3 regions of the Bacillus silvicola genome follow, and region 3 is predicted to be linked to each of the others. Evidence: riboswitches for the same ligand, from Rfam matches in the RefSeq annotation. Region 3 holds a riboswitch; each other region holds the start of a gene.
The links. A riboswitch is a leader RNA that binds a small molecule or an ion and turns the genes downstream of it on or off. The one in region 3 is predicted to bind S-adenosylmethionine.
Positions count from the first base shown of each region.

Region 1: another riboswitch for S-adenosylmethionine. It lies ahead of metK (methionine adenosyltransferase); the one in region 3 lies ahead of ACP6L7_RS26090 (cyclase family protein).
Region 2: another riboswitch for S-adenosylmethionine. It lies ahead of ACP6L7_RS27430 (MetQ/NlpA family ABC transporter substrate-binding protein); the one in region 3 lies ahead of ACP6L7_RS26090 (cyclase family protein).

Region 1 covers NZ_JBNGVC010000012.1:1,669,903-1,673,186, reverse strand. Annotated here, with positions in the region: gene pckA (phosphoenolpyruvate carboxykinase (ATP)) at 1-1,010, opposite strand, end outside; SAM riboswitch class I at 1,240-1,361, shown strand; gene metK (methionine adenosyltransferase) at 1,531-2,730, shown strand; gene ACP6L7_RS20690 (hypothetical protein) at 2,908-3,087, opposite strand.
Region 2 covers NZ_JBNGVC010000013.1:1,035,967-1,039,250, reverse strand. Annotated here, with positions in the region: gene ACP6L7_RS27435 (methionine ABC transporter ATP-binding protein) at 1-327, opposite strand, end outside; gene ACP6L7_RS27430 (MetQ/NlpA family ABC transporter substrate-binding protein) at 340-1,152, opposite strand; SAM riboswitch class I at 1,238-1,351, opposite strand; gene ACP6L7_RS27425 (NAD(P)-dependent alcohol dehydrogenase) at 1,432-2,340, opposite strand; gene ACP6L7_RS27420 (FAD-binding oxidoreductase) at 2,541-3,284, shown strand, end outside.
Region 3 covers NZ_JBNGVC010000013.1:783,746-787,029, forward strand. Annotated here, with positions in the region: gene ACP6L7_RS26085 (PRK06851 family protein) at 1-999, opposite strand, end outside; SAM riboswitch class I at 1,149-1,261, shown strand; gene ACP6L7_RS26090 (cyclase family protein) at 1,347-1,979, shown strand; gene ACP6L7_RS26095 (hypothetical protein) at 2,004-2,387, opposite strand; gene ACP6L7_RS26100 (ATP-binding protein) at 2,617-3,284, opposite strand, start outside.

The DNA.
Region 1 (3,284 bases), on a different contig from region 3:
CCTGCAACACTTGGCAGTACGATATTGTCAATCGCATGCATAGGGTATGCAGCACGTGTATTTTCTGTTAAAGTAGTATCGTTATAGTCAGCGATGCGTGTTTGACCATCAATGACAACGTTTTCTAAAACTGAACCGAATTTGATTGCATCGAAGATTTGTGGCTCTTTCTCATGAGAAAGGTTTACACATTTCGCGTAGCAACCGCCTTCAATATTGAATACGCCGTTATCAGACCAACCGTGCTCATCATCACCGATTAATTTACGGTTTGGATCAGCGGATAATGTTGTTTTACCTGTTCCAGATAAACCGAAGAATAGTGCTACGTCGCCTTCTTCACCTACGTTTGCAGAGCAATGCATAGAAAGAATGTCTTGTTCAGGTAGTAAGAAGTTCATAATAGAGAAGATTGATTTTTTCATTTCTCCAGCATATTCTGTACCACCGATTAGCACGATACGTTGTTCAAATGAAACCATAATGAACGCTTCAGAATTTGTACCGTCAACTGCTGGATCTGCTTTAAAGTTTGGTGCAGAAACAATTGTGAACTCTGATTCATGAGTTGCTAATTCTTCTTCAGTTGGACGAATAAATAATTGATGTACGAACAAATTATGCCATGCGTATTCGTTAACAACTTGAATTGGTAGGCGATAGCTGCGGTCAGCGCCAGCAAATCCTTTGAAGACGAATAACTCTTCTTTTTCTTTTAAGTATTCTAAAACTTTCGTATATAATTTATTAAAATGTTCTTCAGAAATCGGTTGGTTCACAGCTCCCCAAGCAATTTTGTCAGCAACCGATGCTTCCTTCACAATAAATTTATCTTTAGGAGAACGTCCTGTGTATTTTCCTGTTGAAGCAGAAACGGCACCAGTAGAAGTTAATTTCCCTTCATTTCGCATTAATACTTTTTCCACTAATTGCGGAACACTTAGTTGAATCTGTGCATTGCTTCCGTTCAATAATTCATGTAAACCAATTTGGACATTCACAGTACTCATATTTATATACCATCCTTTTCATTTAATGAAATATTTCTCGTAATCCCCATCAAGAGTATAACACAATTATATAAATAATGTATACTATTTATTTATTTTTGTTTGTGTGAATGGATTAGTTCCTTATTAATATTTCATCCTAATACGTATTGAGAAAAACTTTCAGGAAAATGTGAATATTAATTGACAAATGAATATCATTTCTTTAGTATAGGTTGGGACGGATACTCTCTTATCCCGAGCTGGCGGAGGGACAGGCCCGATGAAGCCCAGCAACCTCACTTGTAGTGGTAAATACAGGTGAATAGGTGCTAAAACCTGTGCGAGGCTAATGGTCTCGAACGATAAGAGCAAAGGGCAAAAAGCAGTATGCAAGTAGCAAATTAAACCTTTCCTCTATGTAAAGTAGGAAAGGTTTTTCTGTATGCTTGTGTGGGAGAATAAATGTATGTCGCAGTTTGTGGCAAATTAAGGATGAGTTCCGTACAATATATACAATTACTGTAGGGAGGTTTACCACATGACAAAAAAACGTCATCTGTTCACATCTGAGTCTGTAACTGAAGGACATCCAGATAAAATTTGTGACCAAATTTCTGATTCAATTTTAGATGCGATCTTATCAAAGGACGCAAATGCACGTGTAGCTTGTGAAACAACTGTAACAACTGGTTTAGTATTGGTAGCGGGGGAAATTACGACTTCTACTTATGTAGATATTCCGAAAATCGTTCGTGAAACAATTCAAGGCATTGGTTACACACGCGCAAAATATGGATTCGATGCAGAAACTTGTGCAGTTTTAACATCTATCGATGAGCAATCTGCTGACATCGCTATGGGTGTTGACCAAGCACTAGAAGCACGCGAAGGTCAAATGACTGACGCTGAGATTGAGGCAATTGGTGCAGGAGACCAAGGTTTAATGTTTGGCTTCGCATGTAATGAAACACAAGAATTAATGCCACTTCCAATCTCGCTTGCTCACAAATTAGCTCGTCGTTTAACTGAAGTACGTAAAGATGACACTTTATCATACTTACGTCCGGATGGAAAAACGCAAGTTACAGTTGAGTATGATGAAAATGGTAAACCTGTACGTGTAGATACAATTGTAATTTCTACACAGCATCATCCAGATGTTACATGGGAAGAAATCGATCGCGATTTAAAAGAGCATGTAATTAAAGCTGTAGTTCCAGCAGAATTAATGGATGGAGAAACGAAATTCTTCATTAACCCAACTGGCCGCTTCGTAATTGGTGGACCACAAGGTGATGCTGGTTTAACAGGACGTAAAATCATCGTTGATACTTACGGTGGATACGCTCGCCACGGTGGCGGTGCATTCTCTGGTAAAGATGCAACGAAAGTTGACCGTTCAGCAGCATATGCAGCTCGTTATGTTGCGAAAAACATCGTAGCAGCTGGTCTTGCTGACAAAGCAGAAGTACAACTTGCATACGCAATCGGCGTAGCGCAACCAGTATCAATTTCAGTTGATACATTTGGCACTGGTAAAGTATCTGAAGACGTACTAGTAGAACTAGTTCGTAACAACTTCGATCTTCGCCCAGCTGGTATTATTAAAATGCTAGACTTACGTCGCCCAATTTACAAACAAACAGCAGCTTACGGCCACTTCGGACGTACTGATGTAGATCTTTCATGGGAACGTACAGACAAAGCAGCTACTTTAAAAGAGCAAGCTGGTCTATAATATATGAAAAAAAGCTTTGCGCTGTGTGCGCAAAGCTTTTTTTATTTGGTTTTATTTATGATTTGGATGCATGAGTTGCAATACACTTCTCCGTCTAGCTCAATATACTTTTTCATACGTTTGTATTTCCTTTTTACATGATTTACAAATTGTCGGTTTCTTACGGAACATATGCAATCATTGCTTTATCTGACGTGCTTTTCCTGCGCAAAATGCACTGCATAGTAAAAAGAGTGTTGCGAATATAATGCTTATTAATGTAGCATATGGAATCGCGCCTTTTAGCGAAAAACCGACAGTAATGGAAGCGACGAATAAGAGGATGAATGTTGTTGTTAATTTTTTGTATAGTTCCATAGTGTGTGAACCTCCAAATTATTTTATAATGTAAGTTTTAAAATAAAATCTACTATGTAGAAAATATAAGGGGAGTTAAAGAGTAGCTAATGATGTGAAGTCTAGGAGTATAAATAATTTTCATTTTCCTTTTTGTGGGTGTATATACTTATATTGTATCATGATGCATCGTTGGCTTCATACATAATTGTGTAAAG
Region 2 (3,284 bases), 250 kb from region 3:
TAGACGTAAGGGTAGTGCGATGTTTTCATAAACGGTAACGGTTTTAAGTAAATTGAATCCTTGAAAAATCATGCCGATCTTTTGTCTCGCTTTTGCGAGTTCTTTTGTCGATAAGGTTGTTAAATCTTGTTCGTTTATAATGATATTTCCTGTCGTTGGTTTTTCTAATAAATTTACACAGCGAATTAATGTACTTTTACCAGCGCCGCTATATCCAATGATTCCAAATACCTCGCCCTTTTTTACTTTAAGGGAAGTTGATTTAAGGGCCTCAACATTCCCTTTTTTTGTTGTAAATACTTTGGAGACGTTTTTTAATTCAATCATTATAGTCAGCTCCTACCAAGACGGTAAAACAGAACCATCAAATTTTTTCTCAATGAAATCTTTTACTTCTTTAGATTGATAAGCTTTCTTCAATTTATTTACAACTGCATCATCTTTATTTTCAGTACGAACAACGACCCAATTCACATATGGTGAATCCTTTCCTTCGCGGAAAATAGAATCTTTCGCTGGGCTTAATTTTGCACCTAATGCAAAGTTTGTATTAATTGCAGCGGCTTTCACTTCACTTAGCTGCGTTGGTAATTGAGATGCCTCTAATTCAACAATCTTTAATTTTTTTGGATTTTCAATTACATCTTTTGCAGTTGCCTTTTCTGTAGCTTTTGGATCGACTTTTAAAATCCCTGCTTTTTCAAATAGTTTTAAAGCTCGAAGTTCATTTGTTGGATCGTTTGGTACAGCAATTGCGTCACCCTCTTTTAATTCTTTTACATCTTTTAAACTTTTAGAATATACGCCCATAGGGAATGTTACTGTTGAAAATACTTCAGTTAATTTCATGTTGCGTTCGGCTTTAAATACATCTAAATAAGATTTAGTTTGATAGCTATTTACATCGAGGCTTTTTTCATCTAAAGATACGTTTGGCGCTACATAATCATTAAATACCTTTACATCAATTTCGAGACCATCTTTTGCTGCAACTTCCTTCACCTTTTCAAAAATTTGTTCATGCGGTCCACCTGTTACACCAACGGTAATCTTTTTCTCATCTAATGCTTTTACCTCTTTATCAGAATTAGCACCACATGCACCTAACAATAATACAGCTCCACTTACAATACTTAATAATACCTTTTTCATCTATAATTCCCCCTTAATATACGTTCCAAAATAAAAAGCACCTCTCAAAAATAAGAGAGGTGCCGAATAGACGAAATAGGTTCCTCTCTTATCTTCCAAAACGAAAATCGTTCTGCAGGAATTAGCACCTTAGCTTATACGTTATAAGCTCGGTTGCCGGGCATCATCGGGCCAGTCCCTCCGCCACTCTTGATAAGAGTATGTGTATGTAGTTTTTAAATATGGTATTAATAGTAAATCTTACAAAAAGAATTGTCAATATTATTTTCTGAATATATTTTATTTTAAGGTGATGGAAACATTCCCTTTTTTATGTCCGGTCTCTACGTACGTATGAGCCTCTGAAATTTCTTCTAGCGGGTAAGTTTTATCAATAACTGGTTTTAATTTTTCTTCTTCCGTTAGCATTTTTAGTAGAAGCATATCTTCTTTGCTTACTTTTGCCATCGTTCCGTTGACTGACACGTATTTACCGTTAGCTGTTAATGCACTCTTGCAATGGGATTTTTTAATTTTTCCAACTGCATCGAATATAATATCGTAGCGTTCATCTCGCTTTGTAAAATCTTCTTTCGTATAATCAATTACGTGATTAGCTCCTAAAGATTGTACTAACTCAAAATTTGAATTGCTACAAACAGCTGTAACAGTCGCACCGAAATATTTAGCAAGTTGCACAGCAGCGGTACCTACTGATCCGGAAGCGCCATATATAAGTACTTGCTGTCCTTTTTTTATGTGTCCTTTTCTCAAAAAATGTAATGCTGAAGTGCCACCAAAAGGAATAACAGCAGCTTCTTCATATGTTAAATTGAGGGGCTTTAATGCTATCAATCCGCTTTCATGCACACATGTGTATTCAGCATAACCACCAACGTTCAGTCCTGTTAATGCAAAGACTGGGTCTCCTTTTTTAAATTGAGTTACATCCGTTCCTATTTCTTCAATTTCACCAGATAATTCTACACCGAGTATAGGCCTTCTCGGTGTTCTGAAACCTAATATAATTCGCATAGGAATCCAAAATAATAGGGGGCTAGAAAAGCTCCGCATTCTACAATCTCCAGTAGTTACACTTGTTGCGTGAATCTTAACTAATACTTCATTCTTTTTAGGAGTAGGTTTCTTTACGTCTTGAAGCTTGAGAACGTTAGGTGGCCCGTATTTTGTGCAAATAATTGCTTTCATAGCAACCTCCTGAATAAAGTTATTTTCCTCTACATCATATTTAAATTTTTTTAAAATCATGCTTATGGTTTCACTTCATAGTAAGTAAAAGAAGGATAGTTCTTTTTTACAGTGTAGTATTTTCCTTTTAAAAAAGTAGGTACAATAAAAATAGAGAGAAGTACTAGTGAGATTAGAATTTCAAACGAGGAGAGTGCCATTTGAAAAAAAGAAAGATAGCAGTTGTTATTGTAGCGTATACAGTGTTGCTCGCGACATCTATATATACATACAAAGAGCAACTGGATCATCCTATTATGAGTGATGTAGGAAAGTTACTTCCAACGAAAATTAAACGTGTTGAAAATGCTGAGGATGAAAATTCATTTAAAAAATTAGTGCAAGATGCAAATGCTTCTGGAGAGAAGATTTCTATTGCAGGTATGCAACATAGCCAAGGCGGACAGACGTATTATCCGAACGGCACGATGCTTGATATGAAGGGCTATAATGAAATATTAGAGTTTGATCCGGAGAAAAAGAGGATTAGGGTACAAAGCGGTGTCACATGGAATGACATTCAAAAGAAAATCAATCCATATGGTCTTGCAGTTCAAGTGATGCAATCTCAAAATATTTTTACTGTTGGTGGTTCATTAAGTGTAAATGTACATGGGCGTGATATTCGTCATGAAGCATTGATTGATACAGTAGAGTCGTTCAGATTGTTAATGGCAGATGGTACGGTACGTAATGTAAGTAGAGAAGAAAATGTGGACTTGCTTCCGTATGTAATTGGGGGATACGGATTGTTTGGTGTAATTTTAGATGTGACGCTAAAGTTAACTAATGATGAATTATATGAAACGCATACGAGGGTACTAGACTATAAGGAATATTCTTCGTATTTTAAGGAGAAGGTGAAGAAGGCTGAGAATATACGTATGCATTTAGCGCGTATTTCT
Region 3 (3,284 bases):
TAATTTATCACGAACTGATTTCGCTTTTGCCAAGAAAGACATCGCCTCATTCATTTTTGCCTTATATTGAATGGAAACGTCACGAATTTCTTTAGCATATTTTTCATCCGTCCCCGGTGTAACAATAAGAGCGTACATATCTATAATCTCATCACCCACGCGACTTGGAAAATATTCATGTGGTGCGGTACTATCAAAAATTGCAAATCCTAATTCTCTTACAATAACCATATCAAGACTATTCGGATCAAATCCGCAATGATATACTTCAACTTCAAACCCTTTTTCTTCTGCTGCCTGCGCTAACTTTTTGAGCATTGTTGATTTTCCAGAGCCAGGGCGTCCTTTTATAAAATAACGATGTGGTAATCCTTCTGTTAAATTAGGAACGAAATCAACTGCTCCTTTCGGTGTAGCAGCTCCTAAAAACCGATGTTTCACAATCGATTGTTTCCCCTTTTTATCTGTAAATAATTTCTGAATCAATTGATCTGTTAGTCCATTTGCTTTGTTAAAATCAATATTATTAATATATATTTTCTCCCACTCATCGTGTATAACTAATGCCTCTTGAAAACATCCGTAAGCAGATTGGAAAGCCTTGCTCGCTTCTGATACAAATCGTTCAATTTCTAACTTCTGCTTTCTTAATTTATCTGAGTCCCAAGCAACTCCTAAATTAATATACTCTTCCACAACCCCTGGCATTTTAGGCTCAATAACATGCGGTGATGTTCCATCAACAATTCCTACTTTTAATTTTGGGATAATCACTCCATCAACTGACTTATTATCAGAAGAACAATGTAAAAGTTCAATATCATATCCCTTTTCAACCCATTCACGACCTATTGCCTTTATTAAAGAAGATTTCCCAGTTCCTGGACCACCCTTTAAAATAAACAACCTGTCTAGCCCTTTTAAATTCTCTTCGTATAAATTATGAAATCCCCTAGCTGTATTTCCACCAGCATAATAATTCAATACATTACCTGTCACTGCACTCACTCCTTCGCAGCATTCTATTTACATAAGCTACAATATGCGAGCCACCTTATTTGGGTGAATACCTATTTTGTATTGCACTAAAAAAGGAAATGAATTACAATTTAATTATTAAAAAAATCGAAATATTAAAACTGAATATATCTTTATCAAGAGAGGCAGAGGGACCGGCCCTTTGAAGCCCAGCAACCTCAGTTTATACAAACTGAATAGGTGCTAATTCCTGCAAAATGCAATGCATTTTGAAAGATAAAACTTAACCATTGTGTGCAAAACTCATCTTTCTTGATTATGAAAGATGAGTTTTTTATATTTTAAAACATATATTGGAGGTATTTAAAATGAAAGTAATCGACCTATCACAAACATTTGAAAACAATATGTCTCAATTTCCTGGAACACCAAAAATCCAACTAGAAGCAATTACAAACGTTGAAGAGACGGGCTATCAAGTTACAGATTTTCATTCTGTCGTTCATGTAGGTACACATTGCGATGCCCCTGCGCATTTCATTTCAGGTGCAACCACCATTGATCAATTACCCCTAAAACAATTTGTAGGTGAGGCCGTTCTTATCGATGTAACTCATATCCAAGAGAGAAAGTTACCTAAGGAAGTATTGCATAATACCGATATAAAAGAAGATGATATTGTCATTTTCCATTCCAATCTATCTAATAAGTGGAATACAGCAGCTTATGAGAAAGAAGCGTTTTATCTTTCCGAAGAATTAGCTGAAGAACTGGTTCAATTAAAAGTAAAATCAGTCGGTTTAGATTTTATTTCTCCTGATGAGGTAACGACAGAAACATCACCGATTCACCACATATTACTAGGGAATAACATTTACTTAATTGAAAACTTAACAAATCTAGATGCTATTAAAGCGAAACGTTTCTTTTTCTCAGCAGCACCTTTAAAAATTAAAGATAGTGACGGTGCTTTCGCAAGAGCATTCGCTGTTATTTTTTAAACACGCCTACAAAAAAAGCAAAGATCATTTTTGACCTTTGCTTTTATATTTTTTATTTAAGTTTAAAAAGAATTGTTCCACTCTTGGGCGTAACCAAGCTAAATAATCTTTATCTTTCTTCTTTGTACAAGCTATCTCTTCTCCATCCACCATTTCGACCAGCTCTAGCTCTAACAATTGCCTCGTAAATGCTACCATATTTACTTCTTCGGTCGGATACTCTTCTTTTAATTTCTCCTCAATTTCTCCCAATAAAAAACCGTCACGCATCATTGCTAGTGCATCAATCCAAAGTGGCGGCATTTCATATGTTTCTCCTGTAATTGTATCTTTTACAATATAATTCAATTTCTCTTTTCGAAATTGAATCGTGTGTAAACATACAGTCGAATTTAATGTTAATTCCATCATACCACCTCTTTCATAATATCCGCATAGAAAAAAGGATGCGCGTGCACCCCTTCTTTTCTTTTCATAACACTACCGAACCGCTACATGAGCAACCAATCTCATGTCGATATTTTCCTCCATTATAAACGAAGTATTTTATAAAAAAAACCCTTCTTGAAACATTTTATAAAATGTTTATATTTACACAACAAGAACACTTTTCTGAAAAATACTTTCTTCTGTTTCTCTACACTGTCGGTAAATAAATTTCCACCTTCGTTCCCACACCCATACTACTTTGAACGGTGATACTCCCTTGATGTTCTTTAATAATTTTATATGTAATCATTAAACCAAGTCCTGTACCATTCTCCTTTGTTGTGTAAAAAGCCTTTCCAATCTTCTCTAGCTTCTCCTTCTCTATCCCTAAACCTTGATCCTCGACAGAAATACACAAATACCCCTTAGTTTTTTCATATGCCCGAATATGAATGTCCCCACCTTCGGGCATTGATTCTATTCCGTTTTTAATAATATTTAACAACACTTGTTTTAATTGTTTATCATCACCGTTTATAACGGGTAAATTTCCATCTCCTTGCAAATAAACTTTCACCTTATATTGACTCGCATAACTTTCCATTAACTGCACAACATATAAAAGGATTTCCCGTATGTTACACCATTCATAATTTGTTGGTTTCGGTTTTCCTAATAACATCAATTCGCTAACAAAACCGTTGATTCTCTCAATCTCTTGTAGCATTATTTCATAGCTAATCATATCTTCAGGGTTTCTTTCTTTTTGCATTTGCGTAAACCCTTTCAAAGCCGTTAATGGATTTCGGATTTCATGCGCAATTGTTGTAGACATTGTCCCAATTACAGCTAAATTTTCCGTCTCTTTCATATTGT